2 regions of the Methylophilus sp. TWE2 genome follow, and region 1 is predicted to be linked to the other one. Evidence: predicted binding sites of a transcription regulator. Region 1 holds the regulator's gene; the other holds the start of a gene.

Evidence for each region. The regulator sigma-54, encoded in region 1, starts transcription at its own class of promoters, with help from an activator protein. The targets are predictions, from matches to a motif close to TGGCACNNTTCCTGCT.
Region 2: the regulator sigma-54 is predicted to act here: its motif matches at 4,407-4,422, upstream of ACJ67_RS15160 (type II secretion system protein).

The regions. Positions count from the first base shown of each region.
Region 1 is NZ_CP012020.1:2,816,482-2,824,607, forward strand. It holds gene lptC (LPS export ABC transporter periplasmic protein LptC) at 1-294, shown strand, start outside; gene lptA (lipopolysaccharide transport periplasmic protein LptA) at 310-966, shown strand; gene lptB (LPS export ABC transporter ATP-binding protein) at 978-1,724, shown strand; gene ACJ67_RS13315 (RNA polymerase factor sigma-54) at 1,731-3,281, shown strand; gene tyrS (tyrosine--tRNA ligase) at 3,327-4,562, opposite strand; gene ACJ67_RS13325 (anhydro-N-acetylmuramic acid kinase) at 4,678-5,805, shown strand; gene gltA (citrate synthase) at 5,969-7,258, shown strand; gene speD (adenosylmethionine decarboxylase) at 7,312-7,683, opposite strand; gene ACJ67_RS13340 (SPFH domain-containing protein) at 7,809-8,126, shown strand, end outside.
Region 2 is NZ_CP012020.1:612,492-620,617, forward strand. It holds gene uvrD (DNA helicase II) at 1-663, opposite strand, end outside; gene trmL (tRNA (uridine(34)/cytosine(34)/5-carboxymethylaminomethyluridine(34)-2'-O)-methyltransferase TrmL) at 888-1,352, opposite strand; gene ACJ67_RS02965 (GspE/PulE family protein) at 1,495-3,147, shown strand; gene ACJ67_RS02970 (type II secretion system F family protein) at 3,153-4,367, shown strand; gene ACJ67_RS15160 (type II secretion system protein) at 4,497-4,937, shown strand; gene ACJ67_RS02980 (GspH/FimT family pseudopilin) at 4,944-5,405, shown strand; gene ACJ67_RS02985 (type II secretion system protein) at 5,438-6,061, shown strand; gene ACJ67_RS02990 (prepilin-type N-terminal cleavage/methylation domain-containing protein) at 6,045-6,833, shown strand; gene ACJ67_RS02995 (hypothetical protein) at 6,830-7,279, shown strand; gene ACJ67_RS14960 (DUF6701 domain-containing protein) at 7,376-8,126, shown strand, end outside.

The sequences.
Region 1 (8,126 bases):
CGTCAAGGCACCGCCGAAAAGGGTGAAATGCAGCTCCACACTGAACAGTTAACCATGGAACCCGATACCGAAGTCGCTTATACCGACTTACCGGTCAAGATTTATCAAAAACCGGCAACCGTCATTACCGGTACCGGCCTGCGCTTTGATAACAAGGCACAGACCACGCAATTATTTAACCGGGTGCACGTGCATTATGAGCGTGCACCTGACGCAGCCAAAGCTGCAACCCCGACAAAACCTGCCGAAAAAATAGGTAATCGGAAAGAAATAGGAAACCGTAAGGGTCGTTGATTCTGGAGAAATGAGTTGAATACGCACAAGCCATTATTTTATGTCAGCTGTTTGGCCTTATGGACATTACTACATTGGTCAACCAGCGTATTGGCTGAAGAATCGGACCGTGACCAGCCTATTGAGCTGGAGGCTGACACGGTGACTGTGAATGACGCCAAGAAAATCAGTGTTTACACCGGCAATGTCATCCTCAACCAAGGCACCTTGCAGATCAAGGCTGACAAAATGATTGTGCGAGAAGACCAGGATGGATTCCAGCACAGCACCTGCACGGGTAACCCAACCACCTTCAAGCAAAAGCGCACGGGCAAGGATGAGTGGATGCAAGGCAGTGGCCAGCGTATTGAATACAACGCCCGCATGGACAAGGTACAACTTTATACCAATGCCTGGGTCAAACGCGGTGAAGATATCGTGACTGGCGACTACATCAGCTATGACGCCAATGCTGAATATGCTGAAGTGATCGGTGGCACCAAAGCCAACCCGAATGGCACCGCAGGTAGCCGCGTCAAGGCAACCATCCAGCCGAAAAACAAAACCACCCCGCCAGTGATTGATAACAAACCCAATTCGCAGCAAGGCCTGCGCATGAACCGTTCACTGCAACTCAAAGTTGAGCCGGTACCCGGCGATGCTGGCAGCGAACCTAAGAAAGAGCAACCGTAAAGACCTGGCCCATGCAGACAAGCGCTTTATCAGAACATAATCATTTACACGTCAGTCGCCTAAAAAAAGCCTATCAGGGCCGTACAGTAGTGAAAAACACGACGTTGGAGCTTCACAGTGGCGAAGTCATTGGTTTGCTGGGCCCCAATGGTGCTGGTAAAACCACCAGCTTTTACATGATTGTCGGACTTGTGGCCCTGGACGACGGTGAAATCAGCCTGAATGGGGCCGATGTCAGCCACGCGCCCATGCATGAGCGCGCACGCATGGGACTCGCTTATTTACCGCAAGAGGCCTCCATCTTCCGTAAAATGTCGGTCACCGACAATATTATGTCCATTCTGGAAACGCGTCCCTATAACGACGAAGAGCGTGAGGCAAGGCTGGAATCATTACTGGACCAGCTGCATATCCAGCATATCCGCAACAGCCAGGCCGTGAGCTTGTCTGGCGGTGAGCGCCGTCGTGTGGAAATCGCGCGATGCCTGGCCACGGACCCGAAATTCATCCTGCTAGACGAGCCCTTTGCCGGGATTGACCCAATTGCAGTGATTGAGATCCAGAAAATCATCCGCTACCTGAGCAGCCAGAATATTGGCATCTTGATCACTGACCATAATGTACGCGAAACTCTGGACATTTGCGATCGCGCATATATCGTCAATGAAGGCGCCGTGTTTGCGGCTGGCACACCCGACGAAATCATCCAGAATGAAGGTGTTCGTGAAGTTTACCTGGGTAAGAACTTTAGGTTGTAATTTGTTATGAAGCAAAACCTGCAATTACGCATTTCACAAAACCTGGCACTGACTCCGCAGCTACAACAGTCTATCCGTCTGTTACAGTTATCCACATTGGAGCTCAGCCAGGAGCTGGAAACCATTCTTCAGGAAAACCCGTTGCTGGAGATGGCCGATGGAGAAGAAGGCGAGTTTGAGGACAATTCAGCAACCCCTACCGAAGCTATCGAATCAGTCCATGCAGACGATGCCAACTCGTTTGACCTGGCCACCCAGCAAGAAATTACTGCACCTGCCGAGACGCTGCGCGAAGACTTACATGATGAACTTGGCAGCAATGAAGGCGAACTGGCCAATCTCAGCGAAGAATTCAACCCTCCCGAATTTGAAGATAATTACGAAGAGTTTGGCAGCACCAGCAACTGGGATGAGGCAGGCCGCAACAACCTTGATGATGAGGATAGTGATTTTTCGCGGCAGGATGCCAGCAATATCAGCCTGCGCGAGCATTTACTGGACCAGATTCAACTGGCGCATCTGTCACAGCGTGACATGACGCTGGTCAAGTTGCTGCTCGACAGCATAAATGACGACGGCTACCTTGAGCAAGACTTGCAGGAAATTGTTGAACACCTGCCGCTTGAGCTCGAAGTTGAGCTGCTTGAACTTGAGACCGCACTCAAACTGATACAGAACCTGGACCCGGTAGGTGTCGGAGCCCGTGACTTGCGGGAATGCCTGTTATTGCAACTGCAACACTTGCCGTCAGAAACGCCTTATTTACGTACGGCCATGGCACTCGCAAAAGATCATTTGGCCCTGCTGGCCAATAAAGACTTTGTCAAATTGCGCAAACTGCTCAGTTGCGATGAAACCGCACTGAAAGGAGCGCAACAACTCATTCGCCAGCAAAACCCCAAACCTGGCAGCGAATTTGCCACCTTTAGTCACGACCACTTTATCCAGCATGATGTGGTAGTCAAAAAAATCAAAGGTATCTGGGTCGCATCGCTCAACGATGGCGTGATTCCCAAACTGCGTATCAACCAACTGTATGCTGACATCCTCAAACGCAACCGCGAAAGCTCAGGCCAGTATCTGCAAAGCCAGATGCAGGAAGCAAAATGGATGATCAAAAATATCCAGCAGCGCTTCTCCACCATTCTGCGCGTGTCGCAAGCGATTGTAGACCGTCAGCGCAACTTCTTTGAGCATGGCGACATTGCCATGCGGCCATTGGTGCTTCGTGAAATTGCCGAAGAGCTAGATTTGCATGAAAGCACTGTTTCACGAGTCACCACGCATAAATATATGCTCACACCGCGTGGCGTTTACGAGCTCAAATATTTCTTTGGCAGTTCGGTGGCAACTGATGCGGGCGGCTCTTGCTCGGCGACGGCCATCCGCGCCTTGATCAAACAAATGGTGGCAGAAGAAAACCCGAAAAAACCGCTCTCGGATAACCAGATTACAGATACCTTGGCTCAACAAGGCATTGTGGTCGCGCGGCGTACCATTGCCAAATACCGTGAGTCTTTGAATATTCCGCCCGCCAATTTACGCAAATCGCTTTAAACAAAAAGGCCGCAGATGCGGCCTTTTTTTATTGCTCGAGCGTCTTTATTTAATCGTGATTTTTGCAAACTTGCGCTTGCCCACTTGGGCGACCACCGTCACACCTTTAGACAATGGTAGATTCTTGTCTTCAACCTTGACGCTATCCAGCTTGACGCCGCCCTGCTGTATTGCACGCATTGCTTCACTGGTGCTTTCTACCAGCCCCGCCTGCTTCAATAACTGGCTAATGCCTATACTGTCAGTCTCGATAATGACTTCTACCTCTGGCACATCATCTGGGATACCACCTTTGGCACGTGTCTGAAAATCCTGCAAGGCTTTTTCAGCTGCAGCCTGACCATGAAAACGCGCCACGACTTCCTGTGCAAACCCCACCTTGATATTGCGTGGATTTTCACCAGCCGCTACTTGGGCCTTCCATTGTGCAATGTTTTCCAATGAGGCGAAGGACAACAAATCGATATAACGCCACATCAACTCATCCGAAATGGACATGATCTTGGCAAAAATCGTTTCCGGGGCTTCACTAATGCCGATATAGTTACCCAGTGATTTGGACATCTTGTTAACGCCATCCAACCCTTCGAGCAAGGGCATCATGAGGACACATTGCTGTGACTGACCAGCCTGCTTTTGCAACTCGCGTCCCATCAGCAGGTTGAATTTCTGGTCGGTGCCACCTAACTCCAAATCCGCTTGCAAGGCAACCGAGTCATAGCCTTGCAACAAGGGATACAGGAACTCATGAATCGCAATCGGCTGATTACCTTTAAAGCGCTTGGAGAAGTCATCACGCTCCAGCATACGCGCCACGGTATGGCTGGCTGCCAGCTTGATCATGCCAGCTGCGCCCAGTTCGCTTAACCATTTGGAGTTGAAGACGATCTCGGTTTTGGCAGGATCCAGGATTTTAAATACCTGTTCGGCATAGGTATCGGCATTGAGCTTCACCTGCTCAACCGTTAACGGCGGGCGCGTGGCGCTTTTGCCAGTGGGGTCACCAATCATGCCCGTGAAGTCACCAATCAGGAATAAAATCTGGTGTCCCAGATCCTGCAACTGGCGCAATTTGTTAATCAGCACCGTATGCCCCAAATGCAAGTCTGGTGCGGTCGGGTCAAAACCTGCCTTCACGCGAAGTGGCTTGCCTGTTTTCAGTTTTTCCACCAGCTCTTGTTCGATCAGCAGCTCGTCTGCCCCGCGCTTGATAATCGCCAGCGCTTGCACGATTTCCGGACTTAAAACTTCGACGGCTGAGGATTGGGTTACGTCTGTCATAAGGATTTTCTGCAACGTGCTCGAGGCACGCTTTGATATCAAGTTAAAGCGCCTATTTTAACGTAATCCCGCGCTTTTCTGTATGCCAGCCAACGTCAGTGTTAAACTTATGTCTATGAATCCTCCTGCATTACCCACTTCCTCCCGCCTGTTTATTGGCCTGATGTCCGGCACCAGTCTGGATGGGGTAGATGCGGTTGTCGTCTCGCAGCAGGGTGAACTTGTGAAGCAAAAAGGACAATATTTCGCGCCCTATCCGGTGGACCTCAAGCAATCATTGCTTGATTTGCATACGCCAGCACAGCATGAATTACACCAAGCGGCGATCATCGCCAACCGCCTGGCTGATCTTTACGCACAAGCGGTGAATGGCTTATTGTCTGCATCCAACCTGACAGCCGGCGAAATTACTGCAATAGGCTGCCACGGACAAACCGTACGTCACTGCCCTGATTTAACAGCAGGACAAGCCTATACCCTGCAGCTGGGCAACCATGCCCGTCTGGCCGAATTGACCGGGATTACGGTCGTAGGTGATTTCCGTAGCCGCGACATTGCTGCAGGCGGTCAAGGCGCGCCGCTGGTCCCCGCATTTCACCAGGCCATCTTTGCTGCACCTGATAAACACCGCGTGATTGTCAATATAGGCGGCATTGCTAACCTCAGTGATTTACCTGTGAATGGCAAAGTGACCGGCTTTGACTCCGGCCCGGGCAACCTGCTGATGGATGCCTGGACATTACAGCATACCGGCAACAGTTATGATGCCAGTGGCGCGTGGGCAGTGAGAGGGGAACTCAATCCCAGCCTACTGCAGTCCCTATTATCCGACCCTTATTTTGCACAATCCATCCCAAAAAGTACGGGGCGTGACTTATTTAATCAGGCGTGGCTAGCGCAACATCTGGCCATGCACTCTGACACCCCCCAAAATATCGCACGCACCTTGCTGGAGCTCACTGCCGTGACCATTGCGCAGGCCTTGCAGCAATATTGTCCCGGCGCAGAAGAAGTGTACGTTTGTGGTGGGGGCGCACATAATCTGGCCTTGATAGACAGGTTACAAGCGCTGTGTGGGCTTTCGATACAGCGCACCGATGTGTTGGGTGTGGATGCAGACTGGGTGGAAGCCGTTGCCTTTGCATGGCTGGCGCAACGTTGCATAGATCACTTGCCGGGGAATCTGCCAGCGGTCACCGGTGCGGCAGGGCCACGCATATTAGGGGCTATTTACCCCGGATAGGCCTGACACACTAAAGCAGTGCAAGTGCACTCACTGTTTGATTTAAACTGGTGCAGGATTCAAGACGATTTTTTAACTTTTCCCAGCTATTTCCCGCACTAACACCCATATTCAAAAACGATTGCGTATAATTTATACAACCTTGACTGAAACAGAGTACCTTATGGCTACCAAAGCGACCATTACCTTTGACAACAACAGCACCTCGATTGAGTTACCGGTATTAAAAGGCACCCTGGGTACGGATGTCATTGACATCCGCAGCCTGGGAAAACACGGTTATTTCACGTTCGACCCCGGGTTTATGTCTACCGCCTCCTGTAACTCTGGCATTACCTTCATTGATGGTGAGCAAGGCCTGCTTTACTACCGCGGTTACCCGATTGAACAGCTAGCAGAAAATTGTGACTTTCTGGAAGTTTCACATTTGCTTTTACATGGGGAATTGCCCACCCTGCAACAACGTGAAGAGTTTGTTGGCACCGTCCGCAAGCACACCATGTTACATGACCAGATGAGCAATGTATTCCGAGGTTTCCGCCGTGATGCGCACCCGATGGCGGTCATGATTGCTGTGGTGGGCGCCATGGCAGCGTTTTACCCGGACAACAACAATGTCACAGACCCGGAATCACGCAAAATTGCCGCCAAGCGCCTGTTGGCCAAGGTGCCTACCATCGCCGCCTGGAGCTACAAATACAATATCGGCGAACCATTCATGTATCCCAAAAACGACTTGGGTTACGCTGAAAACTTTATGCATATGATGTTCGCCACACCCTGTGAGGATTATGTGCCTAACCCGATTCTGGCCCGCGCGTTTGAACGCATCCTGATTCTGCACGCAGACCATGAGCAAAACGCGTCGACTTCCACTGTGCGACTGGTAGGCTCAAGTGGTGCCAATCCATTCGCCTGTATCGCTGCGGGGATTGCTTCGCTGTGGGGCCCATCACATGGTGGTGCCAACGAAGCCACCCTCAATATGCTGGAAGAAATCGGCGATGTCAGCCGTATTGGTGAATTTATCAATCGCGCCAAAGATAAAACCGACAGCTTCCGCCTGATGGGTTTCGGTCACCGTGTTTATCGCAACATGGACCCGCGCGCCTCTATCATGCGCAAGACCTGTCACGAAGTGCTCAATGAGCTGGGACTACATGATGATCCGATGTTCAAACTGGCGATGGAACTGGAAAAAATTGCGCTCGAAGATGAATATTTCGTCTCACGCAAACTGTACCCGAACGTTGACTTCTACAGCGGCATCGTCATGCGCGCCATGGGGATTCCTAACTCCATGTTCACCGCCATTTTTGCGCTTGCGCGCACCGCAGGCTGGATTTCCCAGTGGTGTGAAATGAATGCCGATCCTGAGCAGAAAATTGGTCGACCACGCCAATTGTATGTGGGGTCTGAACGTCGGGAATTCGTTCCTTTGCATCAGCGTTAACATAGCAACACACAATAAAAACGCCGGATTTCTCCGGCGTTTTTATTTTAGGATTATGCTCGTTGCACCTCGAACCGATCTACATGCCCCGGAGAGAATGCAGCGATCACTGCCTCAAACACGTGGCTCGCCTTATCTGAATTGTCCTCTTGATAGTTGCAGACAAACACATCCAAAGTCACATAACGCGACTCCGGCCACGTGTGTATCGTCAAGTGCGACTCAGCAAGGACCAGCGCACCAGTCACACCCTGCCCCTGACCAAAGCCATAGAAACTCTCGCCGACAATAGTCAATCCTGCATCACTGACCACTTTTCGGCAAAAGTGCTGACAGTCGTCTACACGGGTCATCAAGGTCAACCCTGGATCCACCTCATGTAAATTGGCCATCAAGTGTAATCCACTATGCGCGAATCTTTTCATAAACGAACTGAAGCAATACAACGATCACTATTTTGAAGTATATTTACAATAATTGGTCGATTCGCATTGTATAGTAATTTTGCGTTAACCATGTCCAGTCAAATAAAAACAAACAGGGAGCCAGAGTGGGTATTTTTGACTTTGTAAAAAAACAATTTGTTGATGTCATCCAGTGGACGGAAGAGGGTCATGGTGTACTCGCTTATCGTTACCCCATGATGGATATGGAGATTCAGTACGGCGCCCAGTTAACCGTAAGGGACTCGCAAAGCGTATTGTTTGTGAACGAAGGTCAAATTGCCGACAGCTTTGGTCCTGGTTTGCATACCCTCAACACAAAAAACTTGCCGCTACTGACCAATTTGCAGCATTGGGACAAGCTATTCGAGTCCCCATTCAAGTCAGATGTGATTTTCTTTAGCCATCGTTTGCAACTTGACCGC
Region 2 (8,126 bases), 880 kb from region 1:
CTCATCGACCAGGATGTATTGAAAACGTTGCTGATAGTGCGCGCGGATATGCGGTTCACGTTCCAGCAGTTCATAGCAGCGCAATAACAGTTCAGCAAAGTCGGCTACCCCTTCACGGTTACATTGCTGGTCGTAGGCGGCATAAATTTCACGCAATTTCTGACTGTGGCCATCGTAGGCATCTACCGCATCGGCTCGCAGGCCTTCTTCCTTGCAGCTGTTGATATAACCCATCACCTGTTTGGGCGGATATTTCTCATCATCCACATTCATCGCTTTCATGACGCGTTTGATGGCTGACAGCTGGTCGGCGGTATCTAAAATTTGAAATGTATTCGGTAAGCCCGCTTCACGGTAATGCGCGCGCAACATGCGGTTACACAGGCCGTGAAAGGTGCCTGCCCACATCCCACGCGTATTGATCGGCAACATGCTGGTCAAACGCGTCAGCATTTCCTTGGCGGCCTTGTTGGTAAAGGTTACCGCCATCAAGCCCATCGGCGAGGTTTGCCCGGTCTGGATCAGCCAGGCAATGCGGGTGGTCAGCACACGGGTTTTGCCACTACCGGCGCCTGCCAGAATCAATGCAGAGACATGCGGCAGGGTGACCGCTTGCAGTTGTTTGTCGTTGAGGCCCTGAAGGAGATTGGTTTCAGATTGCATGTCTTATTATCGCATGACGGGTATACCGGTTGAGTGAAAAATATCTGCACCCAACCTGAAGGTGGTTGTTAAGTTGTTGGAACTTTTTAAACAGTCTATTGCTCTTACCAGTACGATGATGATGAATCATCTTTCCGCTTCTTTCCTCCCTGAGCGGAAGCCTTTACGATGAGGCCTGTTGCCCCGATTTACCCCTTAATCGGGGCTTTTTTTGTCTATTGCTTTCATACGCCGCCAGGAAAGCCAGTTTGTCGCCAGGCTTCATACAGCAAAATCGCCGCCGAGTTTGACAGGTTCAGGCTGCGGCTATGCGGCAGCATGGGTAACCTGACCCTGTGTTCAGGCGCAAACTGTGAGCGAATGTCTTCTGGCAGGCCGCGTGATTCCGGCCCAAAGACAAATACATCTTCATCTTTGAATTGCAAGTCAGTGTGACGAGTGCTGCCTTTGGTGGTGAGCGCAAACATGCGTTTGCCCTGTAACGATTGCTGGCATTCGGCCCAGTCTTCGTAGACAGTCAGTTCAGCGTATTCGTGGTAATCCAGCCCTGCCCGTTTGAGATGTTTGTCCGAGAGTTCAAAGCCCAGCGGCTTGACCAGATGCAGTTTGGCGCCGGCATTGGCACATAAACGTATGATATTTCCTGTATTGGGCGGAATTTCTGGTTCGAAAAGCACGATATGAAACATTTTTTGCAGCTTGTTTACAAACGTAGGATTAAAATGTTGGTGATATGATAGACGAGAAAAGTCTATAAAGATAAATAATTACAACGCCATGGCTCGTCCCGAGAAAATTAGATTAGGTGAAATTCTGGTCAGGCAGAATTTCATGACCCAAGCAGAGCTTGAGCAGGCGCTGGAAGAGCAGCGCAAAACTGGCCGCCGCCTGGGTCGCGTCATTGCTGAAAAAGGCTACGCAAATGAGCGGCAAATTGCCGAGGCCGTTGCACATCAGTTGAATATCCCATTTTTGGACTTGGGGCAGTACGAACTGGATGTGAAGCAGGTTCAAAAGCTCCCTGAAGTTCAGTCGCGCCGTTTCCGCGCCATTTTGCTCGAAGAGCGTCCAAACAGTTTCCTCATCGCGATGGTGGACCCATCGGATGTCTATGCGTATGACGAACTCGTCAGGTTGCTTAAGCGCGATATTGATATTGTAGTAGTGCAAGAAAGTCTGCTCATGCAGACCATAGACCGTTCTTATCGCCAGACCGAACAAATTTCCTCACTTGCACTGGAGTTGCAAGAGGATCTGGCTGCTAGCAATGTGGATCTCGCCAGCCTGATGGGTGTTGACCTTGGCATTGACGATGCACCAGTGGTTAAGCTGTTGCAAACCATTTTTGAAGATGCCGTGCAGGTACGAGCTTCCGATGTGCATATTGAGCCACAAGACAACAAGCTACTGATACGTTTCCGTATCGATGGCGTGATGCACTTTCAAACCCAGGCGGATATCAAGATTGCTACTGCGCTGGTGATGCGTCTTAAAATCATGGCGGGTTTGGATATTTCTGAGAAGCGCTTGCCGCAAGATGGCCGCTTTGGTTTTACCGTTAAAGGGCGGGCGGTAGATATGCGTATTTCCACCATGCCTACGCAATACGGTGAAACTGTGGTCATGCGGTTGCTGATCCAGACCACCGGACATTTTCAGCTCGACAAGCTAGGTATGCCAGCAGATTTACTGGTACGTTTTCGCAAGATGATCAACCGCCCGAGCGGGATGGTGCTGGTTACTGGTCCGACCGGGAGTGGTAAAACGACTACTTTGTACTCTGCACTGAGTGAACTGAATACCCCAGAAACCAAAGTGATCACTGTGGAGGATCCTGTCGAATATCGTTTGCCAGGCATTATCCAAACCCAGGTCAATGAGAAAATTGAACTGGACTTCCCCAAGTTATTACGCGCCATTTTGCGTCAGGACCCTGACATCGTGCTGGTGGGCGAAATGCGTGATGAAGAAACCGCGCAGACCGGTTTGCGTGCCTCCATGACAGGCCACCTCGTGCTTTCTACTTTGCACACCAATGACGCGTCTACTGCGCCTGTGCGTTTGATTGATATGGGCGTACCTAGGTTTATGGTGGCCATGTCTTTGCTTGGTGTCATGGCGCAACGTCTGGTAAGGCTGATATGCCCGCACTGTGCTGCAGAACATACGCCTACCGAGAATGAAACGATTTGGCTCAGTCAGGTGCTGCCTGATGCAACGCTACCGACTAACTTCCGCCATGGCAAAGGTTGCCAGCATTGCAATCGTACCGGCTATCTTGGCCGCGTCGGTCTTTATGAATTCCTTGAAATGACAGATGAACTGGCGATGGCTGCCAATATGCCGGATACCAATGTTTTCATCAAAAAAGCGCGTGAACGCCTCAAAGGCAAGACGCTGCGCGACCAATCTCTGCAATTGGCCATTGATGGCAAAACCACGCTGGAAGAAATCATGCGTGTGGATAATCAATTTGAAGAATAGCCTTTATGCCATTATTTGAATACAAGGGGCGGACCGAAGATGGCATGATGGTGACCGGCGTACAGGAGGCCGCGGATGTTGACGCATTGGGTGCTGCTTTAATTGGCACCAGGATTACCCCGGTTGAGATTAAGCCTAAAAAAGCAGGTGCGGTTGCCATTAACCTGTTTGAAGAAAAAGTCACTAGCCTTGATGTCATGATCTTTAGTAAGCAGATGTATACCCTGCTTAAAGCCGGTATTCCTATCATGCGTGCATTGGCTGGCATACAAAGCTCGGTAGGTAATCAAAAATTAGCGCAAGTGGTGGGGCAGTTGCGCGTGAGTCTGGACTCCGGCCGGGAATTGTCAGTGGCGATGACTGAGCATCCTAAGGTCTTTGACAGTTTTTATATCAGCATGATCCGGGTGGGCGAAACGACAGGTAACCTGGATAACATTTTTCTGCGTCTGTCCGAACATATCGAGTTTGACCGCTTTATGCGTGGGCAAATCAAGTCGGCTTTGCAATATCCTATGTTCGTCTTGACCGCCATGGCCATCGCCATTGTGGTGATTAATGTCATGGTGATCCCTCAGTTTGAAAAAGTGTTTGCCAGCATGCATGCGGATTTGCCATTTATCACCAAAATGCTGATCGCTTTTTCAAACTTTATGCGCAATTACTGGTTTGTGCTAATTGGCATGATTGCTGGGGCGGGCTGGTCGTTTAAAACTTATGTTAAAACGGCAAGTGGTCGGTCAAACTGGGATCGCATCAAGATGCGCATCCCGATTGCCGGAAAAATTATTTTTAAAGGCACCATGGCGAGGTTCGCACGCAGTTTTGCTTTATCCACTCGGAGTGGCTTGCCGATTCTGTCAGCTTTGCGCCTAGTGTCTCAAACGGTTGAAAATGAGTATATCTCCGCCAAAATATTAAGCATGTCTGCAGGCATAGAGCGCGGTGAAACCATCTTGCGAACGGCCACACAAACAGGCGTATTTAATTCGCTAGTTTTGCAAATGATCGCAGTAGGCGAAGAATCTGGTTCGCTGGATACATTAATGCAAGAAATTGCCGATATGTATCAAGCGGATGTTGAGTACGACGTTAAAACCTTGGGGGCGCAGATTGAACCTATTTTAATCATGTTCCTTGGGGCACTGGTGTTAGTGCTCGCGTTAGGGGTGTTTTTACCCATTTGGGATATGAGTTCGGTCATGTTGAAAGGGAGTTAATGATTTCTTTGGAACTGTCAGAGATGGACCAAAATTGTCTGGCACAGTCTTTGCTAGAGGTGATTTAACGCAGTTATAACTTGCCACTGTGATGATAACGGCAGGGAATTTTGATTAGGAGTTTAAGTAATGAAAAAACAAGCGGGCTTTACATTGGTTGAGTTGGTCGTAGTAATCGCAGTATTGGGTATTTTGGCAGCGACAGCGTTGCCTAGGTTTGTAAATGTTCAGTCGAACGCGAGGGTGGCTGCAGGTAATGGACTCGCTGCGTCATTACGTTCCGCCGCTAATCTTGCACGCGCCTCATGGGTTGCGGCTGGAAGTAACGCAGGTGCATTGCAAGTGACCATGGATGGTCAAGTTGTAACCGTTAACGGTACAGGCTATCCAACAGCTGATGCGGCGGGCATTGTTGCTGCCTTGCAAAACTTAGATGCACAATTTACACCTTCACATCTGAATGGTGTTTCTACTTTTCAAGTGGGTACTTTTGCTCAATGTACTGTTACTTACACTGAGGCCACAGGAGTGGTTAGTACTGCAAACTTGACTCCCGCAAGGTGTGGCTAATTAATAATGAAGGACACTCTAGGGTTTACCCTTGTTGAGTTGGTCGTCGTTATCGCTTTGACCAGTATTATGGTTGCAGTAGCGACTCCCAGATTCGCAAATGGTGATATCTTTGAAACCCGCGGTGACGCGGGTTTACTTTCATCTACGCTGCGCTATGCGCAGAAAACGGCGATTGCCCAACGTCGAAATGTGTATGTGATTCATAATAATGCATCGCCTGATACAGTGAGCTTGTGTTTCGATACTGCATGCAATCAGACGGTGATTAATCCCGAAACGACGGCTGCATATATCTTTACGAGCAGCAAGAATGTAGATGTCAACTCTGACAATCCCAGTCTTGGGTTTGATTCACTTGGTCGAGCCATCCCGAACTCAACGGTGAGTTATCAAGCGATCAACAGAAAGAATAACGCGCAATCGGTGACCGTGACTGTCGAGGCGGACACCGGATACATACACTGACGAGTCGGCCAGTGACAGGCTGGATAATAATAATGCATCACAACAAACATTACTCTCACAGACAACCAGGCAAACCTGGCATGTGCTCGCAAGCGGGTTTTTCATTGGTGGAGATGGTCGTGTTCATGGTGATTGTAACCACCGCCATCGCCGGTGTCATCGGTGCGCTGTCTTTTATGGGGCGCCATTCTGCAGATCCGCTGGCGCGTAAACAGGCAATTGCGATTGCTGAATCTCTCATGCAGGAAATTCAACAAATGCCTTTTACGTTTTGTGACCCTGATGATCCCAATGCGTCTACTGCCACGGGGTATGGTGATTGCGCCAATCCACAAAACGCGACCTTAAATGGCCCTACACCCTCTACAGAGAGCCGTTACAGTGCCACTGATCCATTTGATAATGTGGCCGATTATGGTGGATTTGCCATGCCTGGTGGCGGATGTGCCGGGATTTGCCGTATTGGCAACGTCACTGCTCTGCCGGGCTTAAATCCTTATGCCGCTTCAGTTGCAATTAGTCAGGTCGGCGCGAGTGGTGCATTTTCAGCGCTGCCCGCAGATGCGGTATTGCAGATTGTGATTACGGTCACAGGCCCTGCAGATACTACAATCCGGCTGACTGGATACAGGGTTCGTTATGCGCCGAGAATTTAACCAACCTAAAACCATCTCAGGCTTCACTTTGGTCGAGTTAGTCATCGTTATTGTTGTGATGGCAATTCTCGGTGGCATTTCCGTCACCTTTATCAAAAACTCCATTCTGGCGTATGTGAATTCTGAGGCTTATTATGAGCTCGCCGATCGCGCCGATATCTCATTGCGCAGGATGTCACGCGATATCCGCAATGCGTTGCCAAATAGCGTCTGGGTATCTGCTGATAATTCCTATGTAGAGTTTGTGCCGATCAAAGCCGGAGGTCGTTATCAGCAGGATACGCTAGATTTTGTCAGTGCGAATGCTACTTTTACCGTGCTTGGTGACCCTGTGCCTTCAGTGGTTGCTGGTGACCAGCTGGTGATTTATAACCTTGGTATTGAAGGGGCAGATGTTTATGCAGGTGATACGATTCGCTCTTTAACGAGCACTGGCAACAATCTCAACACGCTGTCATTTAGTGGATCAGCCTTTCCATTACCCTCCCCAGGGAGCCGCTTTTATGTGGTGAACGGGGCCGTTTTTTACGTGTGCGATTTAGCCAACCGCCGTCTATTGATGTATTCAAACTACGCGATTCCCTCTGCACACCCCTCAAACTTTGCCGGACTCACCCCAAGTATCGTTGCGCAAGATGTCACTGGCTGCAGTTTTACTTACACCGAAGGTGTGATGCAGCATAGCGGAGTGGTGACGGCTCAGTTGGAGCTCAGTAAAAATGGCGGTGTGGTGCGCCTAGTTAACCTGATTAATGTGGTGAATTCGCCATGAAAAATACGCTTCATCGCATGAAAGGATTTATGTTGCCTGTGGCAATATTTTTGATGGTGATTTTGGCTGCGTTGGTGGGATACTCCATGCGGCTGTCATTGTTGGCCAATCAAGGTACGATACAGGACGTGCAAGGTGCGCAAGCTTATCTGGCGGCTAAGGCTGGTGTTGAGTGGGCGGCTTATCAGGTGATTGCCCCGGGGTCGAGCTCGATGCAAACCTGCCCAACACCGCCAGATCCATTTACGATTAACGGCTTTACGATTGCACTGACATGTCATCAAACAACTCCGATGCCGCAAGACCGGGCGGGGACACAAAATATCGGGATGTATACGATTACTGCGACCGCCTCAAAAGGAGTCGCTGGCGCACTGGATTATGTTGAGCGCAAAGTCACTGTGAGCTTAAGTCGGTGCTTAATGGGCGCAGAAGAGTGTAGTTAAAGGAAAATGAGCAATTTGAAAAGGATGAGAGCAACCATTATATGGCTACTATGTCTGTGTAGCATTTTGATCTGCGCAAGTGTGCAGGCAGCGACCGTGACTTTGAATGCCAACGGGGGCTCCAACTCGACCAATGGTTTGAAAATCTTTATCAACGATAACTCACAGATTCAAGTGCAAAGGCTCAACAGCACTGGTCAGTTATATCAGCCAGACCGAACACCTGCCAATAGCAGGTTAGATAATGGGATTTATATTCGGGGAAATAACCAGATTTATGGCCCGGATCACTTTGCCTACAACGCACCTGCCAACTATACCGCGCAAGCAATGACAGCGGTATCGCCTGCCAATGCATCAGCAGGAAACGCCCAGACAACCCGTTCGCAGTTCACTGTTCCCGGAAACAATGTCGGCGGCGGGCCACAAGTAACAATAGATTGGAGTTACACCTATCCGTATGACTTTGTGACTGCAAAGGTGACGATTAATATTCCTTTGTTGTATCCCGTTAGCACCAGTAATCCAGTGCGTTATTACCATGTGGTGGATACCTATTTAGGTGGCTCTGACTGTGGCTGTGGGGTTCGATATGTGGATAATAATGGCAAACAGGTGGCCGGGACATACCCATATGCAGGAAACTGCTCATCTGGAAGTGGGTCAACCAATATTGCCTGCCCCTCTAGTACAGCGCTGCCTGCCAATCTGGATGTGGTTGAAAGTTTCAGGGAGCGAGATGGAAATTTTAGCCGTTATTGTGTAGGTAATTATCAAACATTTTGGTCCAATAATAATTCCACGGCTTGCGCGATAGCTAAAACAGGCCAGTTAGCAAATACAGTCA